One region of the Saccharopolyspora mangrovi genome, then DNA from elsewhere that is predicted to be linked to it. Evidence: riboswitches for the same ligand, from Rfam matches in the RefSeq annotation. Region 1 holds a riboswitch; each other region holds the start of a gene.
What was found. A riboswitch is a leader RNA that binds a small molecule or an ion and turns the genes downstream of it on or off. The one in region 1 is predicted to bind cobalamin.
Positions count from the first base shown of each region.

Region 2: it holds a riboswitch for cobalamin, as region 1 does, so the genes downstream of both, R4I43_RS05875 (HoxN/HupN/NixA family nickel/cobalt transporter) here and R4I43_RS03130 (CbtB domain-containing protein) in region 1, are expected to answer to the same signal.
Region 3: it holds a riboswitch for cobalamin, as region 1 does, so the genes downstream of both, cobN (cobaltochelatase subunit CobN) here and R4I43_RS03130 (CbtB domain-containing protein) in region 1, are expected to answer to the same signal.

Region 1 is NZ_JAWLNX010000002.1:106,699-114,136, forward strand. Features, by position in the region: gene R4I43_RS03100 (alpha/beta fold hydrolase) at 1-76, shown strand, start outside; gene R4I43_RS03105 (MmcQ/YjbR family DNA-binding protein) at 226-630, shown strand; gene R4I43_RS03110 (OsmC family protein) at 720-1,145, shown strand; gene R4I43_RS03115 (hypothetical protein) at 1,280-1,666, shown strand; gene R4I43_RS03120 (cadmium resistance transporter) at 1,841-2,440, opposite strand; gene R4I43_RS03125 (CbtA family protein) at 2,548-3,291, opposite strand; gene R4I43_RS03130 (CbtB domain-containing protein) at 3,303-3,497, opposite strand; cobalamin riboswitch at 3,525-3,697, opposite strand; gene R4I43_RS03135 (hypothetical protein) at 3,787-4,473, shown strand; gene chrA (chromate efflux transporter) at 4,485-5,903, opposite strand; gene R4I43_RS03145 (chromate resistance protein ChrB domain-containing protein) at 5,940-6,371, opposite strand; gene R4I43_RS03150 (ABC transporter ATP-binding protein) at 6,499-7,284, opposite strand; gene R4I43_RS03155 (taurine ABC transporter substrate-binding protein) at 7,274-7,438, opposite strand, start outside.
Region 2 is NZ_JAWLNX010000003.1:201,786-209,223, forward strand. Features, by position in the region: partial or broken gene R4I43_RS05855 (pyridoxal-dependent decarboxylase) at 1-240, shown strand, start outside; gene R4I43_RS05860 (DMT family transporter) at 237-1,124, opposite strand; gene R4I43_RS05865 (LysR substrate-binding domain-containing protein) at 1,216-2,070, shown strand; gene R4I43_RS05870 (DUF1876 domain-containing protein) at 2,103-2,372, opposite strand; cobalamin riboswitch at 2,556-2,679, shown strand; gene R4I43_RS05875 (HoxN/HupN/NixA family nickel/cobalt transporter) at 2,777-3,811, shown strand; gene R4I43_RS05880 (precorrin-8X methylmutase) at 3,828-4,439, shown strand; gene R4I43_RS05885 (sirohydrochlorin chelatase) at 4,436-5,341, shown strand; gene cobA (uroporphyrinogen-III C-methyltransferase) at 5,322-6,533, shown strand; gene R4I43_RS05895 (DEAD/DEAH box helicase) at 6,840-7,438, opposite strand, start outside.
Region 3 is NZ_JAWLNX010000003.1:175,919-183,356, reverse strand. Features, by position in the region: gene R4I43_RS05755 (S1 family peptidase) at 1-769, opposite strand, end outside; gene cobN (cobaltochelatase subunit CobN) at 1,001-4,678, opposite strand; cobalamin riboswitch at 4,730-4,849, opposite strand; gene R4I43_RS05745 (D-isomer specific 2-hydroxyacid dehydrogenase family protein) at 5,163-6,074, opposite strand; gene R4I43_RS05740 (bifunctional 4-hydroxy-2-oxoglutarate aldolase/2-dehydro-3-deoxy-phosphogluconate aldolase) at 6,214-6,807, opposite strand; gene R4I43_RS05735 (sugar kinase) at 6,811-7,438, opposite strand, start outside.

The DNA of each region.
Region 1 (7,438 bases):
CGACCTCCCGCACGGCATGCCCACCACGCACGCCGAGACGATCAACTCCGAACTGCTGACGTTCCTGTCCGACTAGGCCGGACGGCAGCGTCCTCAGGCACCCACCTCCGGAGGTGACGACCCGCTCAGCCCCTGCTCCAGTGGAGTCCCGTCCAGTCGCGTTAACGTGGCAGCTGACTCCAGCCCGGAGCTGGGGCTGTGCCGGTGTCGAGGAGGAGCGCGGCGATGGACGGCGAGGCCTTGCAGGAAGCGGCCCGGAAGTGCGCCCAGAACCTGCCGGGCACCGACCTCTACACCTTCGAAGAGGGGTGGCAGGCCGCCCGGGTGCGCACGAAGTGGTTCATGCTGATGACCACAGTTCCCCAGCACCCCCGCGCACGCGACGCACGAGCGGTAGCAGGCCAACCCGTCGTCATCGTCAAGGCCGACCCCGACGACGCGGTGGGCCTCCGCGAGGCCCACGTGGAGATCACCCCCGGCTACCACATGAACAAGAAGCACTGGATCACCCTCGGGCCGGGAGATGCCATCACCGACGAGCTGGTCGACGAACTCGTGACCGACTCCTACCGCCTCGTCCTCGAAACCCTCCCCCGCTCCCAACGCCCCACCGACCTCGACGCCGGATGAACGGGAAGGGCGACGTGCGAGCCGTCGGGTTTGGCCGGATCCTGGGGGACGGTCACAGCAACCCACCCGGTCGACCAGGAAGGACCGCAATGAGCACCACGCGCACCGCACACACCACCTGGGAAGGCACCCTGCTGGAGGGCACTGGCACGGTGTCCCTGGACTCCTCCCAGATCGGGCAGTACCCGGTGTCCTGGCCGTCCCGCGCCGAGGAGCCCAACGGCAAGACCAGCCCCGAGGAGCTCATCGCCGCCGCCCACTCCAGCTGCTACTCGATGGCGCTGTCCAACGGCCTCACCCAAGCCGGCACGCCACCCACCAGGCTCAACACCAAAGCAGAGGTCACCTTCAAACCGGGCGCGGGCATCACCGGCATCCACCTCACGGTCCAGGCCGAGGTACCCGGCATTGACGCGGAGGCCTTCACCAAAGCAGCCGAGGACGCCAAGGCCAACTGCCCGGTCAGCCAAGCCCTCGCAGGCACGACGATCTCCCTCACAGCCTCACTGACCTGACCCCCTGCGCAGTTCGTGCCTCACACGAAATCACGTGTGGGGCACGAACTCTGCGCAGCATCCGACTCCCGACCAGTTTCAAGACAAGTCGACGCAACCAAAGTATTGCGTGCACGCTACGAAAGAATCGTGCGATGTATGCGATCTGCGGATTCGCCGGTCGTAGCCGTGCCCTTAGCTTGGTCGTGCCGCGCCTTCAGGCGCGGCATACCGGAAGACACGCTGAGGGGATCACGTTGATGAGAAACATATTCCGAGCAGCGACCGTCGGCGCCAGCGTCGTGACCGCAGCCATTGGCCTCCCACTGCTGGTTTCCGCGCCGGCGCAGGCCACCACGTATCAATGCTTGGAAGTTCTGCGGGACCGGAACTACGAAATCGGCCCGAAGGTCACAGGAGTGTGCGAAAACGCCGCGCAGGACTGGTACTACGCATCCATGCAATGCCCACGCGATCTCCAGATCCTGGGCGTCAAACCGAACGACGCCACGTTCGCCTGCGAATACGCGCAAGAAAGCTAGCACGAGCCCCCGGGGACTCAATCGTTCAAGCAGTTCAAGAAACGACGCGCGCGGGACGAGTCGAAGTGCCCCGAAGGTTTCCTCCGGGGCACTTCTGCCGAACGTATGGCCGTGGGGAATGGTCGCCGGGCATCAGCAGCGAGGACTGGTTGTGGCATAACCGGCCCCCACGTCTCACAGCCCGAACGCTCCATCTTCGATCAGGATCACCAGGCCGATGCCGATCAGGACCACGGGCAGCACGATGTGACCCCAGCGCGACAGGGAGCGAGCGATCACGGGACGGGTGGCGAAGTACCGTCCTGCGGCACACCACACGGCTACCAGAAGCAGGAACACGACCGCGAACACGGCCAGCCCGCCTGAGCCGACGGTGGCGAAAACCGGGACGTAGACCCCGATGTTGTCTCCGCCGTTGGCCAACGTCACCGCGGCGACCGCCCACATCTTCGGGCCCTCGCCCGCGCTCGGGATCTCTCCCTCATCCCCGTTCTGGTGCTCGCGCCACACCGACCACCCGGCGCGGATACCCAACAGCAGCGGAAGCAACCCGAGGTACGGGAGAGCCGCCTCGGGCAGCAGACCGGCGCCGAGCGCACCGACGACCGCCGCGGCCAGAATCGCGCCGAAGCCCAGATACTGCCCGGCCACCACCCGCACAGCACCCGCAGGGTGACCAGCGGCTTGGCCGAAGAACAGCGCCAGGATCACGACGTCATCGATGTTGGTCACCGCGAACATGCCCACGGCCTGCCCGACCAGCGTCAGCTCCACCGCAACCTTCCCACCGCATCCCTCTGCCGCGGCGATCCCACGTGGTCGATGGCGCCTGCGCGAACCACCGCTCTGCTTCCCTCAGCATCCGTCTCGTGACGTCGGTGCTAGGTCGCCAACGCCTCCGTCGGTGCTTCGGTGCGGTTGGGTTCGTTGAGCAGGCCGAAGGAGAAGCCGAGCGCCGCCCACATGCCGGCGAGTTCCGCGAGTGACGCGAGCCGGAACTGCCACAACAACGCGGCGGGAACGTCGGCCGGTATCGGATCGGGGTTGGCAGGCCAGGCCCACAGCGCAACGCCGGTGAGGACTACCGTCGCTGCCGCGGTGGCGGTGACCGACGAGCTCGGACTCCACCCGCGCGCGGCCAAGTAGCCGCGCAGGTGATGGGCTGCGAGCACGATCACGATCCCTGCGGCGATGAACGAGAAGTACGCCAGCGTGCGGCCCGACACCGACTCGGTCTCACCGACACCGGGCGGGTTCGCCGGGTACTTCACCGCGGGCAGCAGCGACACCGCGAAGAATCCCACCGCGGTCAGCTGCAGGCTGCGCCCGAAGTCGGTGCGCGCGGTCATCCGATGCCGGACGCTGGCGAACACCACCGCGAAGATCACACCGATGGCCACGCCCACCAGCACGGCGGCGACCATGCCGCCGACCACCTGGACAGGCCGGGAGAACATCTCCTCGTGCGCGTGCTCGCCCGAGGCGTGCGAGCGCGCTTCCTCGATCCCCAGCGATGCCTGGAGCGGGGCTTGCACCAGCAGCATTGACATCAGCGCTGCGGTCAGACCGGCGAACGCACCCGCGAGCAGACCGCGCCGGAGGACCGCGTTGAACGGCGAGCTCATCACACCCCCGCTCAGTGGCACGGAACGCCGAGGGCGTGCCTGCCGTCGTGGGTGAACTCGTGCACGACATCGGCGGCCTGCGCGAGCAGGAGGCCGTTGTCCTGCAACACGACGTACAAGCCCACCAGGGCGAACGCGGCGAGCGCCCAAGCCCAGGCCGGAACGTGGATCCGCGGTGCGGCAGCGGACAGCGCAGGAGCGGTCATGTCGAATCCTCTTTCCATCTCTCGTGGAACTCGGTGCGTGCCGCAGCCGGTCTCCTGGCTTCCGGATCGACGCTTCCCCTGGCCTTCCCAGTCACCTGCCGGCGTCCAGTGGCGTTGTCGGGGTCGCTTCCCGGTCACAGTGGCGAGGACCACGCCGGATTTCCACCGGCTTCCCGTGCACTGCGGCATCCGGAACGGTAGAGGGAGATCGGGGCGGGCACAACAGCCGATCCAGCGACGAACGTCACCGCGCGGCTCGCGCACGCCGGCGTTCAGGTGCAATGGCCTCGTGGACGATTCGACCGCTCGCCTGCTCGCCCGCTGCACCCGATCGCTCGCTCGGGCACCCGAGCAGCCTGCGAAACTCGTGCCGTGGCCGGAGTTCTGCCGTCCGCTTTCGGGCCTGCTGTCCTGCAACGTGCGGGAATGGCAGCGGCTGGGCGGTTTTCACCACCACCGGGCGGCAACCGTTCTCGTCGCCTTCCGCGCGTCCTGGCTCGCGTTGTGCGCGACGGTTCCCGAACACCACCTGGGTCTGCCCATCCCCTCGCTGACCACCGCACACGCCGCGCTCGACGATCGGGGAATGTTGCTAGGACTCGCCCTCGATTCCCGGAGCACTCAACACGCCTGGTGGGCCACCGTTTCCGAATTCCTCTCACCCCTCACCGAAGGGCTGGCCTCCCTGGACGGCCCGCCACCCGGCAGCGACCAGTACTGGGGAAACGCGGTCGGCTTGATCGGTGAAGTGCTCCGGCGCATGGCCATCGACGGAGCCGGCGGGAACGTCTTCGACACCGCCGTCGAGCTGCGCGGCGCCACCGGACGCGAGGACCTGCTCGACCTCAGCGCCACACCACGGGGTCTGCACTCCCGGCGCCGGACTTGCTGCCAGCTGTGGCGCGCCAACGCCGGGTATTGCACCGAGTGCGTGCTCCACAACGCACCCCGATCCAGGCGGAACCAACGCGGGTGAGCCTCAACCGATCAGGACACCGGTAGCCCGACGAGGGCTGCTGCGGCGCCGAGTCCGGCGCAGATCCCCAACACCCGCAGCATCGGCCAGCGCAGGGCGAACACGAGCACGAGAGCGATCGCGGTGATGGCGGCTGCGACGGGTCGCACGCTGGCCAGATCGGGCAGGTTCAGCGCCAGGGGCCCGACTCGCTGGAGATGCGTACCGGCGAACAGGGTGTGGCCTGCGAAGTACAGGGCGAGGTTGGCGATCACACCGACCACAGCAGCGGTGATGCCGGTCAGCGCAGCCGACAGCGCGTGGTTGTGGCGGAGGCGTTCGACGTGCGGGGCGCCCAGCAGGATGAACAGGAAGCACGGCACGAACGTCACCCACGTCGTCAGCAGCGCGCCCAGCACGGCGGCGACCCACGGGTTGAGCGTCCCCGGGTTGTTGTAGGCGCCGAGGAAGGCGACGAACTGCACCACCATGATCAGCGGTCCCGGCGTCGTCTCGGCCAACGCCAGGCCCCGCACCATGTCCGACGCCGACAGCCAGCCGTAGACCTCCACGGCGCGCTGCGCGACGAAGGCCAGCACGGCGTAGGCGCCACCGAAGGTGACCAGGGCCGTGCCGGAGAAGAACACCCCTTGCGTGGTGAACACGCTGCCCGCACCGGTGAACAGGGCGACCGCTGCGACCGGCAGCGCCCAGGCAATCAGGCCGACAGCCAGGATCTGCAGCCCGCGGCGCAGCGAAGGGGTCTCGTGGTGCAGGGCGTCGTCGGACATCAACGGTGCCGCACCGTCATCGGCGCCGTTGCTCTCGGCGCGGTTCATGATGTGCGGAGCGAACCGGGCCAAGAGCCAGCCGATCAGGCCGGCGACGGCGATGACGATCGGGAAGGCGATGCCGAGCACGGCGATGGCCACGAACGCTCCGCCGGCCAGCGCGACGAGCGCGGGATGGCCCAGCGCTCGCCGTCCCACCCGGACCACGGCCTGGGCGACGATGGCCACCACCGCCGGCGCCAGACCGGCGAAGATCGCGGTGACCGCGGTCGTGTCACCGAAGGCCACGTAGATCGCCGACAACCCGAGCAACGCGACCACACCGGGAAGCACGAACAGGACCCCGGCGACCAGGCCACCGCGCAGACCGTTGAGCAACCATCCGATGTAGATCGCCAGCTGCTGAGCCTCCGGCCCAGGCAACAACATGCAGTAGTTCAGCGCGTGCAGGAACCGCCGCTGACCGATCCAGCGCTTCTGCTCCACCAAGGTCCGCTGCATCACCGCGATCTGCCCAGCAGGACCACCGAAGGTCTGCAACGAGATCCCGAACCACGTGCGCACCGCCTGCCGGAACGGCACCAGGTCGGTGTCGGGCTGCGGCGCTTCCTCGGTCGCATCGGGGTGCGCGTTGCGGCCACGGGCCGAATCGTGCGTCATCGACGGTCATTCCTCCAGTGGGGCGGCGCGACTTGATCAGGCGGGTTCGCGACCGAGAAGGGTCGCGCGGCGGAAGTACTCGTAGAGCCCGTCGAAGATCGGGCCGGTGTGGACCAGCACCTCTTCGTCGTCGCAGACCATCGACAAAGCCCGCAGCGCCACGTCGAACCCAGGCGCTTCGGGAGCGTCGTAGCGCTCGTCGTCGATGTCGGCTTCGTGGATGATCTCGGCGATGCGCCACAGCACTGGATCGCTGATCTCGTAACGGCGCAGGATGGTCTCGAAGCTGCAATCGCCCTGGTGGTGCGACAGTTCAACCCCGCGCATGTCGAACGGCGTCGCATCCTCGGGCAACTCGGCCGGGTCGGCGACGAACACGAACTGCGCTTCGGCATCGACAGCGCGCCGGATCAACCAGGCGCACGCCGCCCGGTCGATGTGGATGTTCGCTCGCGTGGCCCACTTCATCGCGCCGTGCCGATGCGCCGGTTGGCCAGTTGCTGTCGGCCCACCGCTCGCGGAAGTCCGAACCGCGCACCGACAGCTCTCCGCGGGGGTATAGATCGAGCCCCCGAACCTGGATCGCGAGCGGTTGTCACACAGGGATGTTCAGGGTGTCGCGGACGGCTGTGGACACTTCGCCGCGCAGCCGCGCGAATTCGGCGGAGCCGCGCAGCTCGTCGGCGGAGCATCCGGTGCGCGGCAACGGCACCGGCAGGTCCAGGGTGACTTGGCCGGGACGGTCGCTGAGCACGATGACCCTGGTGGCCAGGAACACCGCCTCGTCCACGCTGTGGGTGACGAACACCGCGCCCTGCTCGGCTCCGTCGGTCAGCGAGCGGAGGTCTTCCTGGAGCCGTTCCCTGGTCAGGGCGTCCAGGGCGGCGAAGGGCTCGTCGAGCAGCAGCAGGCTCGGTCGCCCGGCCAGTGCCCGCGCGATGGCGACACGCTGCTGCTGGCCACCGGAGATCTCCCAGACGTGGCGGTCACCGACCTCAGCCAGGCCGACCCGCTCCAGCAGCTCCGCGCGCCGGGCGGGGCGGTCCTGCCTGCGCACTCCCGCCCAGCGCAGCGCCGCGTCGAGGTTGCCGTTCACCGTGCGCCACGGGAACAGGCGCGGTTGCTGGAACACCACGCCCACATCTCGCCCCGGCACCGGCGGTCGGCCGTCGAGCGCCACGGTGCCGCTGGTGGTGTGCTCGAAACCGGAGACGAGCCGCAACAACGTGCTCTTGCCGGAACCCGACGGGCCGACGATCACGACGAACTCGCCTCGGTGCAGGCGCAGGTCCAGCGACCCCAGCGCGGTGATGGCGCCCGCGCCGCGCCCGTAGCTGCGCACCGCTTCGTTGATCTCGACGAGTGGTTGTTCAGGCGGCATCGGCGGGCTCCGGGATGCGGAGGGCGTTCTGGAACGCGCTCAGGTCGGGCACCGCGTCGATCTTCTTCTGCCGCAGCAGGAATTCCGCGGTGTCGCGCAGCCGCTCGGCCAGCGCTCCCGGGGCTCGCGGGGTGCCGAAGTACTCCGGGCTGCG
Region 2 (7,438 bases), on a different contig from region 1:
CTGCTGGAACCGCACCCGTTCGCGCTGGTCTGCTTCCGGCCGCGCTACCCGGACCTGCCCGCGGCCGAGGCCGACGAGCGCACCCACCGGATGATGAACGCGCTCAACGATTCCGGCGACCTCTACCTCACCCACACCAAGATCGACGGTCGGACCTTGCTGCGGCTGGCCATCGGTTCCCCGGCGACCGAGCGACGCCACGTCGAGGCGGCCTGGGAGGCGATCCGCCGGGCCGCCTAGACCGGGGCCGGGGTGCGGGTTTCGGTCCGGGTGCCCAGCACGCACGCCGTGGTCGCCAGGGCGATGCCGACGACCACTGCGGCCGAAGGGGTTTCGCCGAGCAGCGGCCAGGCGATCACGGCCGTGAACGGCGGTACCGCGCTGAACAGGGCGCTCGCCCGCGCCGCCCCGCCGACCGCGACCGCCCGCAGGTAGCAGCTCACGCCCAGCACCGAACCGGTGATCACCAGCCACAGCACGGTGATCCCGGCCTGCGCCCAGTGCGTGACGTGGCCGTGCTCGAACGCCGCGATCACCCCGATGACCAGCGCAGCAGCGACGGTCTGCACGGCACCGCCGGAGCGGATGTCGATGCCGCCGCAGTACCGCTGCTGGTAGAGGCCACCGGCCGAGAAGCCCAGCAGGCCCAGCAGCGTCAGCAGGATCGCCGGGTTCCACTCGCCCTCGGAAGCGACCTGCCCGCCCAGGGTGACCAGCACCGCCAGCACGCCCAGCACGAGGCCCAGCACCCGCCACCGGCTCAGCCGCTCCCGCAGCAGCAGCGCCGCCAGCGCGGCCGTGAGCACCGGGTTCATCGAGATCACCAGCGCCGTCACCGACGCGGGCACGCCGGCGGCCATCCCGCCGTAGCAGCCGCCGAACTGCATCGCGTGCGTCAGCAGCCCGGCCACCGCGCTGTGCCCGGCCGCGGCGCCGCTCGGCCAGGTGGCGCGTCCGACCAGCGCGATCACCGCCAGCACTCCCGCGGCGAGGGTGAGGCGCACGGTGGTCAGCAGGAACGGGGACGCGGCGGCCACTCCCAGCGCTCCGGTCGGGTAGCCGCTGGCCCAGAAGAAGACGACGGGAGCGGCGAGCGAGAGCGGGATCGACCGCGCGGAGGGCATGCTCGAAGACTTCACCGCGCGCCCCGGTGGCGTCCAACAACGATAAGCGATCGCGATCGATCGCGGCTGCTGATCGGTCTACGCTGAGCGCATGAGTGCAGTGCTCGACGTCGTCGCGCTGCGCAGCCTGGTGGCCGTCGCCGACTGCGGCGGCTTCCACCGGGCCGCGGCGGCGCTCTACCTGACCCAGTCGGCGATCAGCCAGCACCTGCGCAAGCTGGAGCGGGCGCTGGACCGCAAGCTCGTGGTCCGCGAGGGCAGGCAGGCCCGGTTCACCGCCGACGGCGAACTGGTGCTCGCTGAGGCCCGCCGCATCCTCGACGTGCACGACGACGCCGTGCGCAGGCTCGGCGCCGAAGGGCGCGGCACGCTGGTGTTCGGCTCCACCGAGCACGCCGCCGACCGGTTCCTGCCCGAACTGGCCTCCGGGATGCGCACGGCGTTCCCGGAACGCGAGATCCGCTTCCGCCTGGACCGCACGGCCCGGCTGGCCGACTCGGTCGACCGCGGCGGCATCGACATCGCGCTGCTCATCGACGACACCGTCTGCCGACGCAGCATCGACGCAGGTCAGCTGCGGCTGGAGTGGTTCGCCGCGCCGGACTGGCAGCCGCCTGCCGAGGACGTGCCGCTGCCGATGGTCGTGTTCGACCAGCCCTGCACGCTGCGCAGGCACGCGATGGAGGCGATGAACGCGCTGGGCCGGAGCCCGGACCTGGTCTGCGAGGCCGCCGACCTCTCCGGCGTGCTCGCCGCGACCCGCGCCGGTCTGGGCGTGACGCTGCTGCCGTCGACGAAGACGCGGCCGACGGGCCTGGTCGAACGCCGCGACCTGCCACGCCTGGAGCCCGCCCAGCTCCGGGTGCGCACCAGACCCGGCCTGCCGATGGAGGTCGCCGAGGCCGCCGCCCACGTCGTCCGCGACGTCCTCGCCGAGGTGGGGTGAGGCTTCGACCGGAACCTCACCGGCCCACGGGGTCAGGCGGGCAGGTGGACTCGGCGGTGGAGGCGGTCTCCGATGTCGTTGGAGGCGTTGTCGAGGAGCTTGTGGGCGAGTTCGAACAGGGCGCGGGCGATGGCGATCTCGTCGCCGATCTGCGGTACCTCCGGGTCGTCGGGGTGCCTGCGGGCCGTGCCGTGACCGTGCAGCGCCTGCCCGGCCGGTGTGGTGAAGCCGACGTCGGCGGTCGTCTTCGCTCCCGCCTCCACGACCTGCAGGTTCAGCGTGATCGAGTGCGTCTCGTTCATGGTGGCCTCCTTGACGCAGCATCGAGCCGGAGCAATGGGCTCGTCCACCGGGGTACCCCCGATCGGTCCGGTTGAAAGCGCCTTCGGCCGATCGAAGCCACGCGCAGATCACGCAACGTGATCGATTTCACCGAGTTTGACCTCGGACCGTAGATCAGGCAAGGATGACTGTCGCCGACAGTGCAGGAACCCGGTGCGAATCCGGGACGGTCCCGCCACTGTGACCGGGGAGTGGTCCCCACCCATCGCCACGGCTGCCACCAGCTGGAAGGCGGGGAACCACGCCGATCCGGGAGTCAGGACACTGCGTGCCGGCCCCGTGCCGCGAACCCGCGGCGCGCGGCCACCGAACCCCGGGCGGGAGAACCCAGGAGGTCGGAGAACCCATGAGCGGGGATGCCGAAGTGAGCCGGCCCACGGCCGGATGGGGCGCACGCGAGCGCCGGAAGTCAGCGGTCCTGCTGGCCGCCATAGGAGCACTGCACCTCGCGGGATGGGGTGCCTACCTGCTGCACGAGCAGGCGTTCAGCGCCGCCGGAGGCCTCGCCGCCGCCGGCACCACCGCCTACCTGCTCGGCCTGCGGCACGGATTCGACGCCGACCACGTCGCCGTCATCGACGACGCCACCCGGCTGCTGATGCAGCGCGGCAGGCGTCCGGTGTCCACCGGCATGTGGTTCGCCCTCGGCCACGCCAGCGTCGTGATGCTGCTGGCCTGCGCGATCGCCTTCATCGCCGGACCCGCCGCCCAGCAGTGGGCCGAGCAGACCGGCGTGCGCGTGGCCACCGCCGTCGACCTGATCGTCGTCGCCGTGCTGACCACCCTCGCCGTGCTCAACGCGCTCGTGCTGCGCGACGCCTGGCGGCTGCTGCGCCGGGCCCGCAGCGGCGCCATCGACGAAGCCGAGGTCGAACTCGTCCTCGGCCGCCGCGGACTGCTCGCGCGCCTGCTGCGCGGCCGGATGCAAGGCGTTGCCCGCTCCTGGCACCTGTTCGGCATCGGCCTGCTGTTCGGCCTCGGGATGCAGACCGCCACCGAGATCACGGTGCTGGCGATGGTCACCCCGGGGGCGAACCTTTCGGCGATCGCGGTGCTGAGCCTGCCGCTGCTGTTCGCCGCCGGGATGTGCACCGTGGACAGCGTCGACGGGATGCTCATGTCCCGCGCCTACACCTGGTCGCTGGCGCGCCCGCTGCGGCGGCTGTGGGTCAACGTCACCACCACCGCGCTGACCGTCGGGCTCGCCGCGCTCGTCGCCTTCGTCGTCCTCTGTGGACTCCTCGCCGAGTCGGGACTGGAGTTCCTCGGCGGGATCGCGGCCATCGCGGACCAGTTCGAGCTGCTCGGCTACTTGACCTTGGCGCTGTTCCTGCTGGTGTGGGGCGGCGCGGCGATGTGGTGGCGGCTCACCGCACGGAAGAACGCGGAAATCGCGTAGGGGAACAGGAACGACCATGAGGCGCACAGTGCATCCGATCGAGACCGAGTCCTACCGGATCATGCGGTCCCGAGCCGACTTCGACCGGTTCGAGCCGTTGACCCGGGCGGTCGTCGAACGCGTCGTGCACACCACCGCCGACCCCAGCTGGACCGGCGAGGTCGTCGCGGACGAGCCCGCGCTGCGGCAGGGCCGCGACGCCCTGCTGGCCGGCGCGCCGCTGATCACCGACGTGCGCATGGTCGCCTCCGGCATCACCGCCCGCGAGGTGCGGATCGGCCTGGACTTCCCGGGAGTCGCCGAGCTCGCCGCTTCCGAAGGCCTCACCCGATCCGCCGCAGGCATGCGACTCGCGGCGGCGGAACACCCCCGCGGCGCCGTGTGGGCGGTCGGCAACGCCCCCACCGCGCTCACCGAACTGCTCCGGCTCGCCGAGAACGGCGACCTGGAACCGGCGCTGATCGTCGGTGTCCCGGTCGGCTTCGTCGGCGCCGTCGACAGCAAGGCCGCACTGCGGCGCAGCGGCCTACCGGCCGTGAGCACCTTGACCGAACGCGGTGGGGCGGCGATCGCTGCCGCCGCCATCAACGCCCTGCTCTACTGGGCAGAACCTGGAGGTAACCGGTGACCGAACCGCTGCTGGTCGTGGGCCACGGCACGGTGGACGAACGAGGTGTGTCGGAGTTCCACGCCTTCCTGGAGCGGCTGAAGGCGCGCATGGCCGCGGCCGGTGTCGACACCTCCGGCGGCTTCATCGAGCTGTCCGCCCCCGCGGTCACCGAAGCCTGGGCCGAGCTCACCGACAAGGGCCACCGCCGGATGGCCGCCGTGCCGCTGGTCCTGGTCGCCGCCGGGCACGGCAAGGGCGACATCCCGGCCGCGCTGGAGCGCGAAGTCCGCCGGCACCCCGGCACGTCGTTCGTCTTCGGCCGCCCGCTCGGCCCGCACCCGATCCTGCTGGACCTGCTCGCCGAGCGGATCGCCGCGGAGGTCCCGCGCGAGGAATGGGTCGACACCGCAGTGGTTCTCGTGGGCCGCGGCTCCACCGACCCCGACGCCAACGCCGAAGTGTGCAAGGTCTCACGCCTCTTGCAGGAGACCTGCGGCTTCGACACTGTTGAGACCGCGTTCATCTCCCTGGCATCGCCGGACGTCCCTGGCGGGCTGGACCGGGCTCGCAAGCTCGGGGCCAAGCGCGTCGTGGTGGCCCCGTACTTCCTGTTCGACGGCGTGCTGCCGCAGCGCGTCGTGACGCAGGCGCGCGAGTGGGCCCAGACCGCGCCGGAGCTCGAGCTCCACGTCGCCGGATACCTGGGGGACTGCGATGCCCTGGTCGACCTCGTCGTGGAGCGGTACCACGAGGCCCTGCACGGCGACATCCGGATGAACTGTGACACCTGCGCGTACCGGGTGCTGCTGCCGGGTTTCGAGGACAAACTGGGTGCACCGCAGACGCCGCACCACCACCCAGACGACCCGACCGGACACGGTCACGCACACGGACACGCACATGGCCACTCCATCGGATAACCACTACCTCGCCGGACTCGACCTCAGCGGTCGCCGCGTCGTCGTGGTCGGTGCCGGGCCCGTCGCTCAGCGACGGCTCCCCCGGCTGATCAAGGCAGGCGCCGCCGTCGAGGTGATCGCCCCGCAGGCGACGCCCGCGGTGGAAGCGCTGGCCGACTCGGGCGAGATCACCTGGAGCCGCCGCGAATACCGCGACGGCGACCTCGACGGCGCCTGGTACGCCGTCGCGGCGACCTCGTCGGACGAGGTCAACGCCGCCGTGGGGGCGGAGGCGGAGCGCGATCGCGTGTTCTGCGTCCGCTCCGACAACGCCACCGAGGGCAGCGCGGTCACGCCCGCCGTCGCCGAGCACGACGGGCTGCTGCTCGGCGTGCTCGCCGGCGGCAAACCGCGCCGCAGCGCCGGTGTCCGCGACGCGCTGCTGGAGGCGATGCAGTCCGGTGCGGTCGACGAGCACCCCGAGCCGCACGCACCCGGTGTCGCGCTCATCGGCGGCGGACCGGGCGCTCCGGACCTGATCACCGTGCGCGGGCGGCGGCTGCTGGCCAAGGCCGACGTGGTGCTCACCGACCACCTGGCGCCTCGGGAACTGCTGGAGGAGCTGGGCTCGCACGTCGAGGTCATCGACGTCTCGAAGATCCCCTACGGCCGCTCGGCGAGCCAGGCCGTGATCAACGAGACGCTGATCGAGAAGGTCCGCGCGGGCAAGTTCGTCGCCCGGCTCAAGGGCGGCGACCCGTACCTGTTCGGCCGCGGCTTCGAGGAGCTGCTGGCCTGCGCCGAAGCCGGTGTCCCGGTGATCGTGGTGCCCGGCATCACCAGCGCCTTCTCGGCTCCGGCGATGGCCGACGTGCCGGTCACGCACCGCGGCGTGGCGCACGAAGCGGTCGTGGTCTCCGGCCACGTGGCTCCCGACGACGAGCGCTCGCTCGTGGACTGGGAAGCCCTGGCCCGGCTGCGCGGCACGTTGGTGCTGCTCATGGCGGTGCAGCGGATCGAGGCGTTCGCCGAGGTGCTGATCAAGAACGGGCGCCCGGCCGACACCCCGGTCGCGGTCGTCCAGGAAGCCACCACTGGCACCCAGCGCTCCCTGAAGACCACCCTGTCCCGGGTCGCGGACGACGTCCGCACCCACGACATCAAACCCCCAGCGGTCATCGTCATCGGCCCCGTCGCGGGTCTGAAGGACTGACCGCACGACGACGCCCCTCCGACCCACGGCCGGAGGGGCGCAGTCATGCCCTCACGCAGAAGAACGGATTACCGCCGTATTCCGTCCACGGATTACGGCGGTAATCCGTCCCCAAAACCGCCACACCCCCAAGACCAGGGCCACCCGCGCAGTCGAAACCCGGATTACCGCCGTAATCGGGCGACGGATTACAGCAGTAATCGGGCGAGACGGAGCACCGCCAACGCCGGTACGGAGCACCGCCGGAGTTGAGACCCGGATTACCGCAGTAATCGGGTCCCGGATTACTGCGGTAATCCGGGTGGATCAGCGAGGGGTGTTGGAGCGGCGCGGGCGTTGCGGGGCGGTTGCGCGGCCGCCGGTGGTGCCGCGGCGGTTGCGGTTCGGGTTGCTGCTGGAACCGGAGCCGCTGCCTCGGCGGCTCGGCTCGGTGCCGCGGGGAGCGCGCTGCGGGCGGTGCTCGCCGCGCGACTTCGCCGGCTTGGGCTGCTGTCGCTGCGGAGCGGCCAGCGGCGTGCCGGAGGGCTCGCGGGCGCCGGTGACCCGGGCGAGTTCGGCGTCCTGCGGGCGGATCTCGGTGGTGATGGCCTTGACCCCGGCCTGGTTGGCCATCGCGCGGAACGCCTGCTTCTGGTCCTCGGTCACCAGCGTGACCACGGTTCCGCTGGAACCCGCGCGCGCGGTGCGACCGGCGCGGTGCAGGTAGTCCTTCGGGTCCGCCGGGGGCTCGACGTGCACCACCAGGCTCACGTCGTCGATGTGGATGCCGCGAGCCGCCACGTTGGTGGCCACCAACGTGCTGGTCGAGGCGTTCTTGAACTCGTCGAGGATGCGGGTGCGCGCGTTCTGCGCCTTCCCGCCGTGCAGCGCACCTGCCTCGACGCCGACCGCGCGCAGCTTCTTGG
Region 3 (7,438 bases), on a different contig from region 1:
CCTGGTAGCTCGCGGTGCGGGTGTAGATGCCCGGGTTGCCTGGTCGGGCGCAGCCGTTTCCGGTGGAGACGATGCCGACGAGCTTGCCGTCGACCACCAGCGGCCCGCCGGAATCGCCCTGGCAGCTGTCCACACCGCCCTGCGGGAACCCGGCGCAGACCATCGCCTGCGGGTCGTACTGGTCGTAGGCCTTCTTGCAGTCGGCGTCCGAGGTCAGCGGCACCTCCGCCTTCTGCAGGGTCTCCGACGCGTCACCGCCCTCGGAGGTGGCGCCCCAGCCGAGCACGGTGGCCATCCGGCCGGGCTCGTAGGAGGCGGTGTCGGCCGGTGTCGCGACCGGCAGCGAGGTCTGCGGCAGCTGCTGGTCGAGGGTCAGCACCGCGACGTCGGAACCGGTGTTGGCGTCCTGGTACTTCGGGTGCACCCAGACGCCGGTGACCTTCGCCTCGACGCCGTCGGTGGACGACTTGCTCTCCCGGCCGGCCACCACGCGCACGGACGCGGGCTGCTCGCCCTGGATGCAGTGCGCCGCGGTGATGACCTTGTTGGCCGCGCCGATCGTGCCACCGCAGAACTGGTTGCCCTGCTCGTCGGCCAGGTACACCACCCACGGGTGATCGGCGATCCGAGCCGCCTGGCCCCCGACGATCGGCGGCGCGGCCGTCCCCTGCTCGGTGGCGTTGGCCGTGGTGGCCAGCAGGCCGCCGACCAGGCTCATCGCCGCCAGCGTCCCGGCCGCTGCCCGCACCCCGAGTTTCTTGTCCGACATGGTTCGTCTCCTCCCCCGGAGCCTCCCGGCGGCCGTCCGACCGCCGCTCCGGCTCGTCCAAAGTGTCCACGAGTAAGAGGAAACGAACCCCCTGTCAGATACACCTCAGCCGGGAGCACAACACGAACGAGTGGAATTTGAAGGACTTTTCCACTCGGACGGCCCAACATTGACGTCCATTGTGGATGGACGATCATCCCGAGGCCCGCACCCGGACCCCGGGGTGGCGGATCAGTCCTCCAGCTGGCCCTCCAGCTCCAGGTACACCGACCGCAGGGCGTCGAGGACCTGCTCGTCCGGCTCGGCCCACAGACCCCGGTCGGCGGCCTCCAGCAGCCGCTCGGTCATGCCGCGCAGCGCCCACGGGTTCGAGTTGCGCAGGAACTGCTGCACCTGCTCGTCGAAGACGTAGGACTCGGCGAGCTTGGTGTACATCCAGTCGTCGACCACACCGGCCGTGGCGTCGAAGCCGAACAGGTAGTCCACCGTGGCGGCGAGCTCGAACGCGCCCTTGTAGCCGTGCCGCTGCATCGCCGAGATCCACTTCGGGTTGACCACCCGGGCCCGGAAGACCCGCTTGGTCTCCTCGCCCAGCGTGCGCGTCTTGACCGCGTGCGGCACCGCCGAATCACCCACGTAGGCGGCCGGGTTCTGCCCGGACAGCGAGCGCACCATCGCGACCATGCCGCCGTGGTACTGGAAGTAGTCGTCGGAGTCGGCGATGTCGTGCTCGCGGGTGTCGACGTTCTTGGCCGCCACCTGGATCCGCTTGAACGCCGTCTCCATGTCACCGCGCGCCTCGCGCCCGTCGAGCCCCCGGCCGTACGCGTAACCGCCCCAGGTCGCGTAGACCTCGGCGAGGTCGGCGTCGCTGCGCCAGTTGCGGGCGTCGATCAGCGGCAGCAGCCCGGCACCGTAGGCGCCCGGCTTGGAGCCGAAGATGCGCGTCGAGGCCCGCCGGTCGTCGCCGTGCTCACCGACGTCGGCGCGGTAGTGCGCGGCGACGTAGTTGTCCTCGTCGGGCTCGTCGAGCTTGGCGACGGTCTGCACCGCGTCGTCGATCAGCGAGACGACGTGCGGGAACGCGTCGCGGAAGAAGCCGGAGATGCGCACCACCACGTCGATCCGCGGCCGGCCGAGCTCGGCGACTTCGACGACCTCGAAGCCGGTGACCCGCCGCGAGGCGTCGTCCCACTTCGGGCGGCAACCCAGCAGCCACAGGATCTCGGCGATGTCGTCGCCCTGGGTCCGCATCGCCGAGGTGCCCCACACGGTCAGACCGACCGAACGCGGGTTCTCCCCCGTGTCGGCGACGTGCCGGGCGATGAGCGAATCGGCGAGCGCGGAACCGACGTCGAAGGCGTTGCGGGACGGGATGGCCTTGGGGTCCACCGAGTAGAAGTTGCGACCGGTCGGCAGCACCGAGATCAGCCCCCGGGTGGGCGAACCCGACGGGCCCGCCGGCACGAAACCGCCGTTGAGCGCGCGCAGCACGTGGTCGACCTCGTCGGTGGTGCGCGCCAGTCGCGGCACCAGCTCGGCGCAGGCGAACCGCAGCACCCGCACCAGGTCCTCGACTCGGGTGCCGATCACGTCGGTGACGACCTGCTCGGCGCGCTCGACGTCCCAGCCGGTGCCGGCCAGCGCCTCGATCAGCTTGCGCGCCAACGATTCCAGCAGGTCCACCGCGTCCGACGCGGAAGCCGACGGGCCCTCGACGAGCGCGGTCAGCTCGGCCGGGACGTCCGCGCGGGCACCGGGCTCGGCCAGCAGCGCCTGCTCGTCGAGTCCGAAGTGGACTGAAAGCGCGGAGCGCAGACCGGGCAGCGCGCCGACCTTGCCGCCGAAGACCTGCTTGGCGCGCAGGATCGCCAGCACGTCGTTGACCAGCTCCTCGTCCCGCGGCGCGCGGCCGAGGATGTGCAGGCCGTCGCGGATCTGCACGTCCTTGATCTCGCACAGGTAGCCGTCGATGTGCATCACGAAGTCGTCGAAGGACTCCGCGTCCGGCTGGCCCTCCTGGTGCAGGTCGTGGTGCAGCTCGGCCTGGGTGACCAGCTCCCAGATCTGGTTGCGCAGCGCCGGTTTCTTCTCCGGGTCCAGGTCGGTGACCAGCGCGTACTCGTCGAGCAGCTGCTCCAGCTTGGCGATGTCGCCGTAGGCGTCGGCGCGCGCCATCGGCGGGATCATGTGGTCCACCACGGTCGCGTGGCCGCGCCGCTTGGCCTGCGTGCCCTCGCCCGGGTCGTTGACGATGAACGGGTACACGAACGGCATGTCGCCCAGCACCGCGTCCGGCGCGCAGTCCGCGGCCAGCCCGAGGCCCTTGCCGGGCAGCCACTCCAGCGTGCCGTGCTTGCCCAGGTGGATCACCGCGTGCGCGCCGAAGTCCTCGGCCAGCCAGCGGTAGGCCGCCAGGTACTGGTGCGAGGGCGGCAGGTCCGGGTCGTGGTAGATCGCGATCGGGTTCTCGCCGAACCCGCGCGGCGGCTGGATCAGGATCACCACGTTGCCGAACCGCAGCGCCGCGACGTAGAGGTGGCCCTCGTCGTCGACGTAGAGGCTGCCGGGCGGGGCGCCCCAGTGCTCGGTCATCGACGCGCGCAGCTCCTCGGGCAGCGCGTCGAACCACTCGCGGTAGCGGGTCGCCGGGACGCGGATCGCGGCCTCGGCCATCTGCTCCTCGGTCAGCCACTCCACGTCGTGACCACCGGCGGAGATGAGCCGGTGGATCAGGGTGTCGCCGTCCAGACCGGCCACGTCCAGCCCGCCCAGGTCGTAGCCGGCCTCCTCCAGCGCGCGCAGCAGCACGACCGCCGATGCCGGGGTGTCCAGGCCGACGGCGTTGCCGACGCGGGAGTGCTTGGTCGGGTACGACGAAAGCACCACGCCGAGGCGCTTGGCGGAATTGTCCACGTGCCGCAGCCGCGCCAGCGACACCGCCGTGGAGGCCACGCGGGCCGCGCGCTCCGGGTCGGCGACGTAGACCGGGATGCCCTCCGGGCCCTCCTCCTTGAAGGAGAACGGAACGCTGATCAGCCGGCCGTCGAACTCCGGCACGGCGACCTGCATCGCCGCGTCCATCGGCGACAGCGCGGCGTCGCTGTCGGCCCACACCGCGCGGCTGGTGGTCAGGCACAGACCCTGCAGCACGGGGATGTCGAGTTCGGCCAGCGCACCGGCGTCCCAGGAGTCCTCGTCACCGCCCGCGCTGGCGTCCGCGGCCACGGCACCGCCCGCGGCGAGCACGGTGGCGATCAGCGCGTCGCAGCCCGCCAGCAGCTCGCGCAGACCGGCGGCGTCGGACAGGCCGCGCAGCGAGCCGCAGAACACCGGCACGACGTTGGCGCCGGCGGATTCGACCTGGTCGGCGAGGGTGTCGACGAACGCGGTGTTGCCGGACAGCGCGTGCGCCCGGTAGAAGACGACGCCGATCGTCGGCCGCGACGGGTCGTGCGCGCGCTCGCCGTGCAGGCCGAACTCGGGCATCGACTGCGGCTCGGTGAACCCGGTGCCGGTCAGCAGCACCGTGTCGGACAGGAAGTTCGCCAGCTGCGCGAGGTTCTCCGGGCCGCCTTCGACCAGGTAGGCCAGGGCCTGCGTGGCCACACCGGCGGGCACCGTGGACAGCGTCATCAGCTCGGCGTCCGGGGTCGCCTCGCCGCCCAGCGCCACGGTCGGCAGGCCCGAGGCCAGCACCGCGTCGAGGCCCTCCTCCCAAGCGCGACGACCGCCCAGCAACCGGACGACCACGACGTCGACGTCCTCCAGCAGCGCCGGGACGTCCTCGGCGGCCACCCGGGAGGGGTTGGCGACGCGGTAGTCGGCCTCGGCGGCACGCGCGGCCAGCAGGTCGGTGTCCGCAGTGGACAGCAGCAGAACTCGGGCGTCGCGGGCAGGCTCGCTCACGGTGATCCTCTCTCGGGGTGCGCGCCCCGGCGGGGGGGTCACGGCGGCAGGAGTTCCTGGCTCCCGGATCCTCGCGGTGTCCCCGCCTTCCAGCCCGTCAGGGCCGTGGCTGCCAGGGGTCCGCTCCCCGGTCACAGTGGCGCGACCGCCCCGGCCTCACACCGGGTTCCTCCACGTCACCGCCGTACTGGCGCAGCCATCCTATCGACCGCGCGATCAGGGACCACCCATCACACGATTTCGCGAGAAAGATCTCCTCTGGAGGAGCACCTCAACTTGCGTGGCGGTGCGGGTAGCGGAAACCCCCGAACGGGAAAGCGCAGCGCCTTCGTGGACTCCGTGCGCCGCTCCTTGAGCATTTCGAACACGCGGCGTCACGGCGTACTCGCCGCGAAGACGCTCAGAAATCCCCCGCAGGGGAGGGCACCGCGGTGCCAGTGCCTCAGGTGGAGGAAGAGAAACCGGCTTCGCCGGTTGCCTGACGTCAGTACCCGGCCGCGACGTCGACCAGGCCCAGGAGGGGTTGGCCGGCCATGTGGCGGCGGATGTTCTCCTCGACGCGGCGGGCCAGCGCGGGCATCTGCAGCGAGGGCGGGTTCGCGGTGTGCGGCGAGATCAGCGCGCGCGGGTGGCTGAACAGGGGGTGCCCGTCGGGCAGCGGCTCGGGGTCGGTCACGTCGAGGGCGGCACCGCCGATCCGACCCGCGTCCAGGGCCTCGACCAGCGCTTCGGTGTCGACGAGGGATCCCCGGGCGATGTTGATCAGCCACGCGCCGGACTTCATCGCCTCGAGCGCGGCCGCGTCGACGAGCTTCGAGGTGGCCGAGGTCGCCGGAGCCGCCACCACGACGAAGTCGGACTCGGCGAACACCTCGCGGACTCCCCCGGCGTCCTCCGCGGGCCAGGTCCGCTCGGCACCGAGCACCGGCTTGCCGGAGCGGTTCACCGCCAGCACCCGCACGCCGAAGGGACGCAGCATCTCGATCAGCGCCTTGCCGATCCCACCTGCACCGATGATGCCGACGGTCGATCCGGTGAGGCTGCGCATGCCCTCCGGGCGCTGCCAGCTGGTGGCGCGGGCCATCGTCGCCAGCTGCCGCGCGCCGGTGAGCATCAGCCCGAGCGTGTGCTCGGCGACGGTCTGCGCGAAGGTGCCGGCGGCCGAGGTGAAGGTGAGGTCCTCGCGCAGCACACCGGCGGCCACCCACGACTCGATGCCCGCCGAGGGCAGCTGAACCCACTCCAGGCCCGGGCGGTCGTACTCGGCGAACCGGCTCGGCTCCCCGCCGAACCACACCAGCGCGTTCGCGTCCCCGGCGGAGCTCAGCTCAGCGCCGGCGGCCACCACGGCGGCCTCCAGTTCGGCGTTCGCCACCGGACCAACGTGAACCTTCACGACTTCTCCTCTTCCAAGTTCGTCACGACCACGTCCCGCACAGCGACGGGAGCTTCGGTTGGAACCCGCCCCGAGGGACCACGGGTTCAGTCGACACCTTCGTTCACCGCCGCGGGGGAAGTTCCAGCTGAAACTTCGCTCACCCGTCGATGAGCTGCGCCAGGGCGGGCAGCTGGGCGTCATCTTCCAGCGCCGAACCGACGGCGACCACGTCGGCGCCCGCCTGCAGGAACTCGGGGGCGTTGCGGGCGTTCATGCCGCCGGTGGCGACCACGCGCAGCGCGGGGAAGGGACCCCTCATCGCGCGGAACCAGCTGCTGCCCAGCTCCGCGGCGGGGAAAGCCTTCACCCACGACAGGCCGAGCCGCAGCGCCTGCTGGATCTCGCTGGGCGTGGCCACGCCGGGCACGTGCGGCAGGTCGAGCTCGGCGCTGAGCTGCACGACGTCGGCGTCCAGACCGGGCGCGATGGTGAAGGCCGCGCCGAGTTCCCGCGCGGTGCGCAGCTGGTCCGAGGTGCTGATCGTGCCCGCGCCGACCGGGCGGCCGCGTTCGGTCCCGGCGCGCACGGCGGCCGCCAGCGACGGCTCGGCCTCCGGGGTCTCGATCGGGACCTCGACGGCGTCGATGCCCAGGTCCCAGGCGCGTTCGGCGAGTTCGACGGTCCGCTGCGGGTCCATGCCGCGCAGGATCGCCATCACCGGCTTGGCGAACAGTTCGTCGAGGAAGGGCACGTCTCACTCGCTCCCGTCGAATCGCAGTGCGCCCCAACGCTGTTGGTCGAGGCTCAGCCAGCGTTCCAGCGATTCGGCATCGGGCGGGGTGGTGTGGTCCTCGGTGCTGCGCAGGCTGTGCGCGGCCAGCAGGTGCCCCCGGCGCAGGCAGCGCTGGTCGTCCTCGCCGCGCAGCACGCCGGAGAGGAACCCGGCGGCGAAGGCGTCACCGGCGCCGACCGGTTCGACGACCTCGACGCTCGGCGCGGGCACGACGGTCGACCGCTCGCCCAGCGCGTGGGCGGCCTCACCGCCGTCCTTGACCACGACCGTGACCGGGGAGTCCAGGAGTTTCCGCACGTCCTCGGCGGTTTTCACGCCCCACAGGGCGGCGGCTTCGTCGAGCCCGACGAACACCACGTCGGCGAGCTGGGCGAGTTCGGCGAGCACCGGGGCGGCCTGCCGGGCCGACCACAGCGCGGGCCGATGGTTGACGTCGAAGGAGATCGGGGCGCGGCGGGGGCGGGTCAGCAGCCGCCGGATCAGCCGGTCGCAGCTCTCCGACAGCGCCGGCGTGATGCCGCTGATGTGCAGGACGCGCGCGGCGTCGATGACCTCGTCGGCGAGGAAGTCCTGGTCCATTGTCGACGCC